Regions from separate parts of the Aeromonas sp. R6-2 genome, predicted to be linked through region 1. Evidence: predicted binding sites of a transcription regulator. Region 1 holds the regulator's gene; the other holds the start of a gene.
What was found. The regulator LexA, encoded in region 1, represses DNA repair genes until DNA is damaged. The targets are predictions, from matches to a motif close to ANCTGTNTNNNNANACAGNT.

Region 2: the regulator LexA is predicted to act here: its motif matches at 4,738-4,757, upstream of ruvA (Holliday junction branch migration protein RuvA).

What each region holds. Positions count from the first base shown of each region.
Region 1 is NZ_JBFODE010000036.1:9,476-16,654, reverse strand. Features, by position in the region: gene plsB (glycerol-3-phosphate 1-O-acyltransferase PlsB) at 1-2,387, opposite strand, end outside; gene lexA (transcriptional repressor LexA) at 2,571-3,194, shown strand; gene AB5Y48_RS08705 (hypothetical protein) at 3,465-3,734, shown strand; gene AB5Y48_RS08700 (SCO family protein) at 3,814-4,455, shown strand; gene AB5Y48_RS08695 (MATE family efflux transporter) at 4,512-5,786, shown strand; gene trmL (tRNA (uridine(34)/cytosine(34)/5-carboxymethylaminomethyluridine(34)-2'-O)-methyltransferase TrmL) at 5,805-6,278, opposite strand; gene AB5Y48_RS08685 (ATP-binding protein) at 6,323-7,179, opposite strand, start outside.
Region 2 is NZ_JBFODE010000015.1:6,955-14,133, forward strand. Features, by position in the region: gene cydB (cytochrome d ubiquinol oxidase subunit II) at 1-565, opposite strand, end outside; gene AB5Y48_RS02460 (cytochrome ubiquinol oxidase subunit I) at 578-2,134, opposite strand; gene ruvB (Holliday junction branch migration DNA helicase RuvB) at 3,052-4,065, opposite strand; gene ruvA (Holliday junction branch migration protein RuvA) at 4,077-4,691, opposite strand; gene AB5Y48_RS02475 (globin domain-containing protein) at 4,829-5,266, shown strand; gene AB5Y48_RS02480 (proline--tRNA ligase) at 5,367-7,091, shown strand; gene AB5Y48_RS02485 (glycoside hydrolase family 19 protein) at 7,145-7,179, opposite strand, start outside.

The sequences.
Region 1 (7,179 bases):
TTGCTGCTGAGCAGGGGGAGCACATTGTCGGCCAGAGCCTGGAAGCGCCCCAGGTCCGGTTTGCAGGCGGGATCCAGATAGCCTTCGCTGCGGAAGGTATGAATGAGGGTGGTGAAGAGCTTCTGGTCAAAGAACTCGGGGGCATTAATACCGTGCAGTGTTCCCATGCGTTCGGCCATCATCATGGCATCCGCTTCCAGCTGCTCGGCCTCGATGGCGGGGTGATCCAACAGCCGGGTGAGGACGATAGCATAGCGCTGCAGGGTCTCCTGAATGCTTTCGGCCAGCAGTAGCAGGCGCATCTGGTTACCCGGGTTGACCCAGTATCCTCCCTCCCGCTCGGTGATCAGCTGCTGCTGGGCAAAGACGCGCAGCAGGCTGTCGATAAGCTCGGGCAGGTCTTGCTCCTCGAAGTGGAGGAACAACTCATTCTTCAGCAGGGGATAGATATCCACGCAGCGACCGATGAGCTCACTGCGGCCTATGCCTTCGCACCGATCGATCAATGCCGCGACCAGTGAGGGGAGCGCCAGCAGATGGAGCACATTGTTGCGGTAGTAGGTAAGCAGAATTGCCTGATAGCGATCCAGGCTGATGATCTGGCCCAGTCTGTCCTCGCTCACCTGTAACTTGTTGAGCTCCAGGGCCTGATCCAGCAGTTCGGCGGCACTACTCTCTGGAATGGTGTTGTAAGGGCCATAGGGTACCTCGCGCAGCAGGGTCAGATAGGTCGTGATCTGTGCCTCGAGTTCATCCCGGGTGAGGGCATGGCGCTCGGATGCCAGCAGGGCCACGGCACTCAGAGTGAGGCCATTGACCGCCGCTGCCGCATTGATACGGGTCATCAGCAAGTCGGCCAGCAGATTGACGGTGGGGGCCATCCACTCGGGGCGCTCCTCTTTTCCGACATGCTCGCGCCATTCGGGAACATGCTCGCTAAGGTAGTTGTTGAGGGTCAGCGGCTCTCCGAAGTTGACGAAGCCCCGGCCGTAATTGCGCAGCTTCTTCAGGATGCCGAGCACCTGCAGGAAGCTCTCTTTTTCCTTGCGACTGCCTTGCAGCTCTTTGTGATAGGTGTTGACCTCCATCACGTGCTCGTAACCCAGATAGACGGGGACGAAGGTGAGGGGACGGTCGAGACCGCGCATCATGGCTTGCAGGGTCATCGCCAGCATGCCGGTCTTGGGCGGCAGCAGACGACCGGTACGTGAGCGTCCTCCTTCCGTAAAGAACTCGACCGAATAGCCCTTGGTGAAGAGCAGATTCAGGTATTCACGGAAAACGGTGCTGTAGAGGGGATTCCCCTTGAAGGTGCGCCGGATAAAGAAGGCGCCGCCGCGTCGGAACAGGGGGCCGGCCGGCCAGAAGTTGAGGTTGATCCCTGCCGCAATGTGCGGCGGTACCATGCCCTGGTGATAGATGACGTAGGAGAGCAGCAGGTAATCCATGTGGCTACGGTGACAGGGCACATAGACGATCTCGTGCCCCTCCTGGGCCAACTGTCTCACCCGCTCGGCACCATGCACCGACAGGCCGCGATAGAGTTTGTTCCAGAGCCAGCCGAGGAGACTTTCGCCGATACGGATGAGGCGATAGGAGAAATCGGAGGCGATCTCATCCATGTAACCGAGGGCTCGCTTGCGAGCCTTCTCCTCGCTGAGGTTATCGCGGCTGGCCTCTTCCCGAATGGCGTTCTGGATAGTGGCCGAGTCGAGCAACTGCTGAAACAGCAGGTGGCGATTGGGGAGCTTGGGACCGGTGGCGGCCAGCTGTTGCCGGCCAAAGTGGACCCGTGCAACCCGGGCCAGCTTGTGGGCGATAGCCTGGTCAGTCCCGTGCTTGTCGGCCATATAGCGCAACGAAACGGGAGGGGAGAAGCGCACCAGATTCTCGCGTCCCTTCAGGGCCACGATCAGCGCCTTCTTCAGCATGTTGGGCGCCAGCGCACTGATGATATTGAGGCTCGACACCTCCTCTTCTTCACGTCCCGGGGCACGCCCCCAGAACAGGGTCACCGGCACTAGCTGGATGTCGAGCTCGGGATCCTGCTTGTGCAGGTCCAGCAGTTGCTGAAACTCCTGGAGGAAGGGCAGGGGTTTGGTTCGCGAGCCAAACAGGGGAGGGGGGCGATCCAGGCAGACGTAACGGGGCAGGGGGCGTCCCGCCAGCTCGAGAGGCGTGAAGGGGCCGGGCAGGCCCAGATCCGCACAGCACTGCTGAAGGGTCAGCAGATCCGTGATGGAGCTGGTCTTGAGGGCGAACACTATGGGGCGAGCCGGATCCAGCTTGAGCTCAGCGATGGGGTTTTCCGGCAGGCTCTTGTGGTTAACCAGCCAATTGATCGGCCACTGAAGTGCGGCGCGGGAAATTCTCTGCCCAAGGGACATCTGCGTTACTTCTCCTCTGAAAAGGCGGCAGGAGAATAGCAAATCACCGGCCGTTTGTCGCCGAGAGGTACGATGAGTTGCGACAAGGGGAGCAATGGCATGAGTATCACCCCCGGTTTGTCTTGCCTTGGCATGCATACTGTATATACTGCCAGTGTGCTGTATAAAAAGACAGGTGCGATCATGAAACCCCTTACCCCCAGGCAATCCCAGGTGCTGGAGCTCATCAAGAGCAACATGAGTGAGACCGGCATGCCGCCGACCCGGGCGGAAATTGCCCAGAAACTCGGCTTCAAGTCGGCCAATGCGGCCGAGGAGCATCTCAAGGCCCTGGCCAAGAAGGGGGTGATCGAGATCATGCCGGGCACTTCTCGTGGCATCCGGCTCCTGCTCGAAGAGGACGCCGCCAACGAGGAGGAGGGGCTGCCTTTGATCGGCAAGGTTGCCGCAGGTGAACCCATCCTGGCACAGGAGCATATCGAGAGCCGTTATCAGGTCGATCCCACCCTGTTTCATCCACGGGCCGATTTCCTGTTGCGGGTGCAGGGCATGAGCATGAAAAACATCGGCATCATGGATGGTGACTTGCTGGCCGTGCACAAGACCCAGGATGTGCGCAACGGTCAGGTGGTGGTGGCGCGTCTGGATGATGATGTCACGGTCAAGCGTTTCCAGCGCAAGGGGAGTCAGGTCTGGCTGCTGCCGGAGAATGAGGAGCTCGCACCGATCGAGGTGGATCTCTCCTCCCAGCACCTTTCCATCGAAGGGCTGGCGGTTGGCGTGATTCGAAACGCTGACTGGATGTGATGAGACGGGGCCATGAGCCCCGTTTTCTTTTTCCATGCCAGCCAATGCCTTCTTCTTTTATCGCGTTTCTTCATGGGGTTATCGTTAGAGGAACCCATGACCCCTCCCGGTTGACGGGTTTTCGTCTATATCCTTATCAAGAGGTCGAGCAAGACCCGGCGTCGTCGTAAACGCATTTACACCACCCTTTTTACGGGAGCAGGGGAGAGTGGCCCGAGGAGCCGGGCCTTGATGTCAGCCGCACCTGTGGGGTCGGCAAGGAGGACAGGTATGTCTCGCACTCATGCCCGGATAGGCTCGTTGACTCATATTACCCGTTTCATCGAGGGTAACTGGCTGACCCGGTTTTACGCTCTCTGGATTTTGCGCCGGGCTTCCGGCTGGTCGCTCTGGCTGGGTTGCCCTCGCAGCAACGTGGTGCGGCTAACCCCCTTATGGCAGCGTCGCCCTTCGGCGCAGGATGAGCGGGCTATCGTGATTCCCATGGAGGACTGGGTTGCCCGGCATCCGGACGCCGCTCGTAGAGGGTCCGGTCGTTAAGGAATGCGTCCTTTCGTGTTTCCACTCCTCTGCTGGGTTACAATGGCGCACCTCTTCTCATGCATGGTGCGCATTCCCTATGACCAAATGGCGCTCTACCCTGGTGATTGTCGCCCTTAGCCTGGTATTGGCAGGAGCCTTGCTCTACCCCACCCTGCGTCAGCCCAGCATGCCGGAGAGTGCGACCTATTTCACACCCGCACGCATGGTCAACGGTTTTACGCTCCAGCGCTCGGATGGCACCCCGTTTACTCGGGAGGCGTTGCTGGGGCACTGGAGCTTCGTCTTTATTGGCTATACCTTCTGCCCCGATATCTGTCCGACCACCCTCTCCGACCTGCGTGGCATTTACCCCGAGCTAAAACGGGTGGATGAACGTAGCCAGGTGATCTTCGTTTCGGTGGATCCCCAGCGTGATGATATGGCCCGGCTGACTACCTATACCCAGTTCTTCAACCCCGAGTTTGTGGCCGTGAGTGGCAGCCAGAGCAATCTCTTCCCCTTCGTCCGTAATCTGGGGCTGGTCTACTCCATCGTCGATGAGCACGATGCCAAGAACTATCTGGTCGATCACTCCGCCTCTATCGTCCTCATCAATCCCAAGGGGGAGATCCAGGCCGTGTTCAGGCCCGATATGGCTCCCGGGCAGCCCCCTCGCGTCTCCATGGCCAAGATGGCCAGTGATTTTGCGAAGATCCGCACTCTCGCTCTCGCCTCTTGAGCACGCTTCAACGCCTGTGGGGTGAGCAGCGCCAGGTCCTGGCGCTGGCGCTCCCCATGTTGCTCTCCAACCTGACGGTCCCCTTGCTGGGGTTGGTCGACACCTGGGTGATTGGCCATCTGGACAGCCCCTCCCTGCTTGGAGGGGTCGCCATCGGGGCAACCCTTATCAACCTCACCTGGTGGGTCCTCGGCTTTTTGCGTATGTCGACCACGGGCCTGACCGCCCAGGCGTTGGGTGCGGGAGACGAGCACGAGATGCGGCTGTTGTTGGGCAGGGGATTGTTACTGGCCTGTCTGTTGGCGGTCTTGTTGTTGATTGGCAAGACCCCGCTGGTTGCGGTGGCGCTGGGACTGAGCGGGGCCTCGGCCGAGGTTCAACACTATGCGGCCGAGTATCTCACTATCCGTCTCTGGGGAGCGCCCGCCGCCCTCTGTAATCTGGTGGTGCTGGGGTGGCTGCTGGGGCGGCACTATGCCAGGGGGCCTATGTGGCTGCTGATTGCCGGCAATGTATTCAACATCGTGCTCGACCTGCTACTGGTGCAGGGATTGGGTTGGCAAGTGAAAGGTGTCGCTATCGCCTCGCTGTTGGCAGACTACGCGACCCTGTCGCTGGGCATCTGGTTGGTGCACAGGCTGGTGCCGTTATCTGTGCTTTGGCGCTGTTGGCGGAGCGGGCTGATGGTATTGGCCCCCTATCGCCGCCTGATCGCCCTGAATCGGGATATCTTCATCCGGGCCTTGTGTCTGCAACTCTGCTTCGCTTTTATGGCGTTTCAGGGGGCGCGGCTCGGGGATGTGGTTGTGGCGGCCAATGCGATATTGCTCAACTTCCTGATGCTGCTCTCCTACGGACTGGATGGTTTTGCCTATGCTGCCGAGGCCATGGTCGGCCGAGCCGTGGGGGCGCGCAGTCGCCACGGATTGCGAGTGGCCTTGCGCGATGCCCTCGGTTGGGCGCTGGTCGTTGCCCTGATGGCGACCCTCCTGTTTGCCATCGGTGGGGAGTGGATGGTGACCAGTATGACCTCCATGGACACAGTCGTCCGAGAGGCCTGTCGTTACCTGCCCTGGCTGGTGGCCATGCCGTTGCTCTCGGTCTGGTGTTATCTGTTTGATGGGGTCTTCATCGGGGCGACCCGGGTACGCGAGATGCGAGACACCATGCTGATGGCGGTGTTGTTGGGCTATTTACCGGTCTGGTGGTGGTGGCAGGGGGCCGGTAACGGGGCCCTTTGGGGGGCGCTGGCCGTCCTGATGGTCGGGCGTGGATTGGGACAGGGAATCTGGCTGTACCGCCTCTGGCACAGCCGGATCCTGGTCGACTAAGGGGTGGCTAGCGTCCGGTTAGTCGAGGTGGATGGCGCCGGCATAGCCAAACTGTCGCCAGCTCTCATAGATGAAGATCGCCACCGCGTTGGAGAGGTTGATGCTGCGACTGTTCGGGCACATCGGGATTCGCAGACGCTGCTCCGGTGGCAGGCTTTCGATGATCTCGAGCGGTAGTCCCCGACTCTCCGGCCCAAATAACAGGGCATCACCGGGAGCAAACCGGGCCTCGGAATGACAGGCCCGCCCCTTGGTGGTGCAGGCAAACAGACGCGTCGGAGTGACGGCCTCCAGAAAGGCCTGGTAGGAGGGCCAACGCTTCACCTCGGCAAACTCGTGATAATCGAGGCCGGCTCGCTTGACCCGCTTGTCATCCCACTCAAAGCCCAGGGGTTCGATCAGGTGCAGCCGGTAGCCGGTATTGGCGCACAGGCGAATGATGTTACCGGTATTGGGGGGGATTTCCGGCTGATAGAGAACAATATCGAGCATGGTCAGAGGTTGGTCAGGGTCGCAAGGGGGCTCAGCATACCCACTCAGCCCGGGCTTGGAAAGCGGCAGGAGGCCAGGGGTAGACGCAGCTCGACGATGAGACCACTCGGGGTGCCATTGCGTGCCACTATGCTGCCGCCATGACGCCTGATGGCCTCGGCCGTGATGGTCAATCCCAGACCCGTTCCCCCGGTTTGGGCGTTGCGGGCATCATCGACCCGAAAGAAAGGCAGAAACAGCTTGCCCAGCAGCGCATCCGGCACCCCCTGGCCATCATCGTGGATCCGCATCACCCATTCGTGCTGCCCTGTCTCCCACTCCACGACGACCCGACGGGCCGCATACTTGAGGGCATTGCGCAGGGGATTCTCGATCGCCCTGGCCAGCAGATCGGGCCACATCATCATCGAAAGGTCTGGCAGTGGCGGGTGTTGCAGCGCCTTGCCACAAGCCCCTGCCTCGAACAGCGCATCCTCGAGGATCGGATCAAGAACCTCGCTCAGGGCGATGCACTGGGGTGGGTCACTCTCCTGTTGTACCCGGGAGAGGGTGAGCAGGTCATCGATCAACATGTCCAGCTTGTGAATCTCACCGGCGATGCGCGTCAGCTCAGAACTCTCCCCCTGCTTGCGGCGGATCAGTGACTGGGCCAGCTGCATCCGGGTCAGGGGGCTGCGCAGCTCGTGGGAGATGTCGGAGAGCAGGCGTTTTTGCTCTTGAATCATGCTCTTGAGCGTTTCAACCATGTGACTGATGCTGCCCGCCAGGCTACCCACCTCATCCTGCCGTAGCAGGTGCGGTATGGTCGTGTCGAGCTCTCCGGCCGCAATGCGCGATACCGCCCTCTGCAGAGCCTGGGTCGGACGAGTCAGGCGCCAAGCCATCAGCAGGCAGAGGGGAG
Region 2 (7,179 bases), on a different contig from region 1:
TCAGCCAGGTGGCACCCTGGGTCACGATCATGAAGAGGCTCACCAGACCGGCCAGCAGGCCCAGCGGGTTGAGCAGACCGAAGAAGTTGCCGGTGTAGGTCACCATCAGGTACTGGTTGAAGCTGAACGGTACACCCTGCAGCAGGTTACCGAAGGCGACCCCGAATACGATGGGCGGTACGGCGCTGCCGATAAACAGGCACCAGTCCCAGGTGCTACGCCACTTGGGATCGGTCTGCAGGGAGCGGTACTTGAAGCCGACCGGACGGAAGAAGAGCGCCATCAGGGTCAGGATCATGGCCACATAGAAGCCGGAGAAGGCGGCCGCATAGACATAGGGCCAGGCGGCAAAGAGGGCACCGCCGGCAGTCACCAGCCACACCTGGTTCCCCTCCCAGTGAGGGCCCATGGTGTTGAGCATGACGCGGCGCTCCACGTCCTTCTTGCCGACGAAGGGGAGCAGGCTACCCACCCCCATGTCGAAACCGTCCGTAATGGCAAAGCCGATCAGCAGCACGCCGACCAGAACCCACCAGATGACGCGCAAAACTTCGTAATCAAACATGAGTGGCTCTCCTTATGCCTTGAGCTGCTCGAAGTGGTACTTGCCGGTCTTGAGGCTACTCGGGCCGAGACGGGCATACTTGAACATCAAGTACATCTCGATGACCAACAGCACGCTATAGAAGAGGCAGATGCCGATCAGGGAGAACCAGATCTCGGAGGCCGGCACATTGGAGGCGGACATAAAGGTCGGCAGCACATCGGAGATGGTCCAGGGCTGACGGCCATACTCAGCCACGAACCAGCCACACTCGATGGCGATCCAGGGCAGCGGGATCCCCCACAGCAGAGCCTTGAGCAGCCACCTGCGCTTGCCGATCTGATGGCGGGCGCTGTCATAGAAGGCCACGGCGATCAGTGCCAGCATCAGGAAGCCACAAGCAACCATGATGCGGAAGGTGAAGAAGAGCGGCAGCACATTCGGGATGGAGTCATCCACGGCGGCCTTGACCTGCTCGTCGGTCGCATCGGTCACCTTGTCGGTGTAGCGCTTGAGCAACAGACCGTAGCCGAGATCCTGTTTCACCTCGTCGAAGCGGGCACGGGTCTCCTCGGACTTGTCGCCCGACTGCAGCTGGGTCAGCAGATCATAGGCGACCATGCCGTTACGCACGCGCAGTTCGTGCTCACTCTTGAGATCCTTGATGCCGGTCACCTGCTCGTCGAGGGAGCGGGTGGCGATGATACCGAGGGCGTAAGGGATCTTGATGGCGTAATCGGTGCGCATCTCTTCCTGGTTCGGAATGCCGAACAGGGTGAAGGAGGCCGGGGCCGGGTGGGTATCCCACTCCGCCTCGATGGCCGCCAGTTTGACCCGCTGCACCTCACCGGTCTCGTAGCCGGATTCGTCACCCAGCACGATAACGGAGAGGATGGAGGCCATGCCGAAGGCGGCGGCGATGGCGAAGGAGCGGCGGGCAAATGCCACATCACGGTTCTTCAGCAGGTAGTAAGAGGAGATCCCCAGCACGAACATGGCCCCCGTGGTGTAACCGGCGGCCACGGTGTGCACGAACTTCACCTGGGCGACGGGGTTGAACACCACGTCGGCGAAGCTCGCCATCTCCATACGCATGCTTTCAAAGTTGAACTCGGCCCCCACCGGGTTCTGCATCCAGCCATTGGCGACCAGGATCCAGAGGGCGGAGAGGTTGGTCCCGAGCGCCATCAGCCAGGTGGCTGCCAGGTGCTGGGTCTTGCTCAGACGATCCCAACCGAAGAAGAACATGCCGACGAAAGTGGATTCGAGGAAGAAGGCCATCAGCCCCTCGATCGCCAGCGGCGCCCCGAAGATGTCCCCCACATAGTGGGAGTAATAGGCCCAGTTGGTACCGAACTGGAACTCCATGGTCAGGCCGGTGGTGACACCGAGGGCGAAGTTGATACCAAACAACTTGCCCCAGAACTTGGTCATATCCCGGTAGACAGGGTTGTTGGTCATGACATAGACCGATTCCATGATCGCCAGGATGAAGGCCATCCCGAGCGTCAGGGGTACAAACAGGAAGTGATAGAGGGCCGTCGCAGCAAACTGGATCCGCGACAGGTCAACCACATGCTCAGCAATCATGATGTTTCCTCACCGATTATTGGCACGGCTATTGGGAGTAGTTAATGAAAAGCTTCCGATCACCTGGTCCCCTGCACGCCTGGAGTCGCAAAGAAAAACGCCATGCAAAAGACCAACAAGACGTCAAAGCGTTAACCTAACGGCAACAAAAAAGAGAAAAAAAGCTAATGTTTAACATGCGATAAACAACTTTTTTCTCTCAGCAAAGACGCAAAAATACCGCCGTGTTATATCACCTTTATTTGACGGAAATCAATGTGAAGGCGGCGAAGAAACAGCCATGAAAAATACACCTTTCGACCGGGAAAGGCGTTTGAAAAGTGAGCAGCATCACACTTCAACATAAATTCAACATGTTGCTACATAAGGATTTTATTTCATTTCTTCCATTCTGACCCAGCGCCGGTGACAAGCCCTCATAAGAGGGCGTTTTGGCAAATGCCACGCTTTATAATCATGGGGTATAACGAGAGCCACGCCCTTACCAAAATGCATCAGAATGTTGATTCCGTGGATGAATATATGGATTAGTTTTTCTAACTCAACTTCTGCAATTTTTCTAGTTTGCCCGACTCTCGTCTCCTCCCTAAAATTCGCCTCGCAGATTAAGTCCGGCACGGTAGATCCTGGTTGACAGGCCACCTTGCCACCGTTCCATTTCTCCTGTTATGAGTGACGACGAGATGAAAAAGTTTGTTGAGCGCACCCTTCGTTATTACAAGCTTTCCTTTGTTCAGATGTATCAGCTGAACCGCCTGTAAGGTCCCCATGACCCCAGCGCCCGGATCTCCGCCGCGCCTTACTCTGTATGTGAACATCCATCCTGAATTGTCTTGCCCACCGCATCTGCCGTGGGCTTTTTTTTATCAATATAAAAAAACCGCCCCGAGGGGCGGTGTTTGCATCAAGAGGCTGTTTTAGCCATTTTCCGGTCGTTCAAGGCCAAAGTGGAGATAGGCGCGCGGGGTCGCAATCCGCCCTCTTGGCGTACGCTGCAGAAAGCCCTGCTGGATAAGATAGGGTTCCAGCACATCTTCAATGGTGTCCTTCTCCTCACCGATGGCTGCCGCCAGGTTGTCGAGCCCCACGGGGCCACCGAGAAATTTGTCGATCACCGCCAGCAGCAGCTTGCGGTCCATGAAGTCAAAACCCTCGTTGTCCACATCCAGCATGTCCATGGCCCGGGCGGCGATGACGCCGTCTATGGTGCCATCAGACTTGACCTGGGCGAAGTCACGAACCCGGCGCAGCAGCCGGTTGGCAATACGCGGTGTGCCGCGGGAGCGGCGGGCCACCTCGTGGGCGCCATCGGCCCCCATGTCGAGCGCCAGACAACGAGCGCTGCGGGCCACGATATCGGCCAGATCGGTCACGCTGTAAAACTCCAGGCGCTGGACGATGCCGAAACGATCCCTGAGCGGGCTGGTGAGAGAACCGGCCCGGGTAGTGGCCCCGATCAGGGTAAAGGGAGGAAGGTCTAGCTTGATGGAGCGGGCCGCCGGCCCCTCTCCAATCATAATGTCGAGCTGGTAATCCTCCATCGCGGGATAGAGCACCTCCTCCACCACAGGGCTCAGGCGATGGATCTCGTCGATAAAGAGCACATCATTGGGCTCGAGGTTGGTCAGCAGGGCGGCCAGATCGCCGGCCTTCTCCAGCACCGGGCCGGAGGTGGTCTTGATGTTCACCCCCATCTCGTTGGCCACTATGTTGGCCAGCGTGGTCTTGCCAAGACCGGGAGGGCCGAAAATAAGCAGATGGTCGAGGGCCTCGCCGCGCTGGCGAGCCGCCTCGATGAAGATCTCCATCTGCTCGCGCACATGATCCTGCCCCTTGTAGTCCGAGAGCGACTTGGGACGGATGGCGCGATCGATCAGATCCTCGTCGCGGCCGGCGGCAGAGGCTGAGATAAGACGGTCGGCTTCGATCATGGGTTACCTCGTCACACCAGGCTGCGCAGGGCATCGCGGATGATCGCCTCGACCGACATCCCCTCCTTGGCCACCTTGCCCACCACCTGGCTGGCCTGGGCAGGCTTGTAACCGAGCGCCACCAGGGCGCTGGCAGCTTCCTCCACCGCATCCGGCTCACGCAGACCGGAGACCGGCTCGGGCAGCTTGACCGCAGCCGGGGTAAAGAGATCCTGGCTGACCCAGCCCGAGAGGCGGTCTTTGAGCTCGACCACCAGCCGCTCCGCGGTCTTCTTGCCAACGCCGGGCAACTTCACCAGGGTAGAGATATCCTCCTGCTCCACGCACAGGACAAACTGGCTGGCACTCATGCCGGAGAGGATGGCCAGGGCTAACTTGGGGCCGACGCCATTGGCCTTGATCAGCTCGCGAAACAGGGCCCGCTCCTGCTTGTGGTTGAAACCATAGAGCAGTTGCGCATCTTCCCGCACCACGAAGTGGGTGTAGATCAGCGCCTCTTTGCCCAGCTCGGGGAGATCATAGAAGCAGCTCATGGGCATGTGCACCTCATAGCCCACACCGCCCACCTCCAGCACGACCTCGGGGGGTTGTTTCTCAATCACGATGCCACGCAGACGACCTATCACGCTTCCTACCTCAACCGGCGATAAAACTGGCCATAGCATAAAGAATAACTGGATAAGTATCCAGCATATCCCCCCGGGCGAGCCGGCTCGAATGGGATTATGCTTTCTGGTATCTCTCCAGCCGTGAGCACTCCTGCATGTCCTCTCCCCTTGCCTACCCGCCCCTGACCGCCAACGAAATCCGCCTGGTGCAAAATGCCTGGGCCCGGGTGGCCATCGGCCACAGTTATGTTCATGCGGTCTACGATGAACTCTTCATTCTGGCCCCTGAACTGAGGACCCGTTTCACCTCGCCTCCCCATCAACTGCAGTCCAAGCTCCATGACACCCTCAATACGGTGCTCACCAGCCTGGCCGAGCTCGACAGCCTCGCCTTTATCATCCGCGATCTGGGCCACCGCCATCGCAAGTGGCAGGTGGAGCCGGCCCACTTCACTACCCTGGAGGAGGCGATGACCCGGGTGCTGGCACGGCGTCTGGGGGATGAATTTACCCCCGAACTGGCCCGGGCCTGGTCACGGGCCTACTGGGCCATCAGCAATATCATGCTGGAGGGGCTCGCCACGGAGGAGTGACCCATTTATCCCTTGGGCTCCTCCCCTGCTCCCTGTTACTATTTCGCCCTTGAATTTTTCTCTGCGGGCACGGGCCCGCACCATTTGAAGGTCACGAGCGATGCGTACCAGCAACTACCTGCTTTCCACTCTCAAGGAAACCCCGTCCGATGCGGAAGTCATCAGCCACCAGCTGATGCTGCGTGCCGGCATGATCCGTAAACTCGCCTCCGGCATGTACACCTGGCTGCCCACCGGCCTGCGCGTGCTGAAGAAGGTTGAGAATATCGTTCGCGAAGAGATGAACAACGCCGGCGCTATCGAGGTCTCCATGCCGGTGGTGCAACCGGCCGAGCTGTGGCAGGAGTCCGGTCGCTGGGATGCCTACGGCCCCGAGCTGTGCCGCCTGACCGACCGTCACAACCGCCCCTTCGTGCTGGGTCCGACCCACGAAGAGGTGATCACCGCCATGGTGCGTTATGAGGTCAACAGCTACAAGCAGCTGCCCCTGAACCTCTACCAGATCCAGACCAAGTTCCGTGACGAGGTGCGCCCCCGTTTCGGCGTGATGCGCGGCCGCGAATTCCTGATGAAGGATGCCTACTCCTTCCACATCGACAAGCCGAGCCTGGTCGACACCTACGAGAAGATGCACGCCGCCTACTGCGCCGCCTTCACCCGCATGGGCCTGGATTTCCGCCCGGTGCAGGCCGACACCGGCTCCATCGGTGGCACCGGCTCCCACGAGTTCCAGGTGCTGGCCGAGAGCGGTGAAGATCTCATCGCCTTCTCCAACAGCTCCGACTACGCCGCCAACATCGAGATGGCCGAAGCCCTGGCGCCGGCCGGTGAGCGCCCGGCTGCCAGCGCGGCGCTGACCAGGGTGGCCACTCCCGATGTGCACACCATCGATGAGGTCAGCGCCTTCCTGAAGGTCGCTCCCACAGCCATCGCCAAGACCCTGCTGGTGCTGGGCGAAGAGAACGAGCAAGGTGAGCAACCGGTGATCGCCCTGGTGCTGCGCGGCGACCACGAGCTCAACGACGTCAAGGCCGAGAAGCTGGCCGGCGTGGCCAAGCCCATGACCTTCGCCAACGACGAGCAGATCAAGGCCGCCGCCGGTTGTGACGCCGGCTCCATCGGCCCGGTCGGCTTCAAGGGGCGCATCGTGGTCGACCGCAGCGCCGCCCACCTGGCCGACTTCGTCTGCGGGGCCAACGAGACCGGCTTCCACCTGACCGGCGCCAACTGGGATCGCGATGTGGAGGGCTATGAAGTGGCCGATATCCGCAACGTGGTCGAGGGGGATCCCAGCCCCTGCGGTACCGGCACCCTGCTGCTCAAGCGCGGCATCGAAGTGGGCCACATCTTCCAGCTCGGCACCAAGTACTCCGAAGCCATGAAGGCCACTGTCCTCAACGAGGAGGGCAAGTCCGTGGTGATGGAGATGGGTTGCTACGGCATCGGTGTCTCCCGCGTGGTGGCGGCCGCCATCGAGCAGAACAACGACCAGTACGGCATCATCTGGCCGGAGGCGATCGCCCCGTTTGAGGTGGCGGTCATCCCCATGAACATGCACAAGTCCGTGCGCGTCGCCGAACTGGCCGAGCGCTTCTACGGCGAGCTCAAGGCCGCCCGTATCGACGTCTTGTTCGATGATCGCAAAGAGCGTCCGGGGGTCATGTTCGCCGACATGGAGCTTATCGGCATCCCGCACGCCATCGTCATCGGCGAGCGCGGTCTCGACAACGGCGTGGTGGAGTACAAGTGCCGCCGCAGCGGTGAGAAGCAGGAGGTCGCCATCGACGACGTGGTCGCCCTGCTCAAGGCCAAGCTGAGCCGTTAATCCGCTCCGGAAAGAGAAAGCGCGCCCTGCGGCGCGCTTTTTTTATTTTATTATCAATGCTTTATCCAAGCATCCTGCCAGGCAGTTC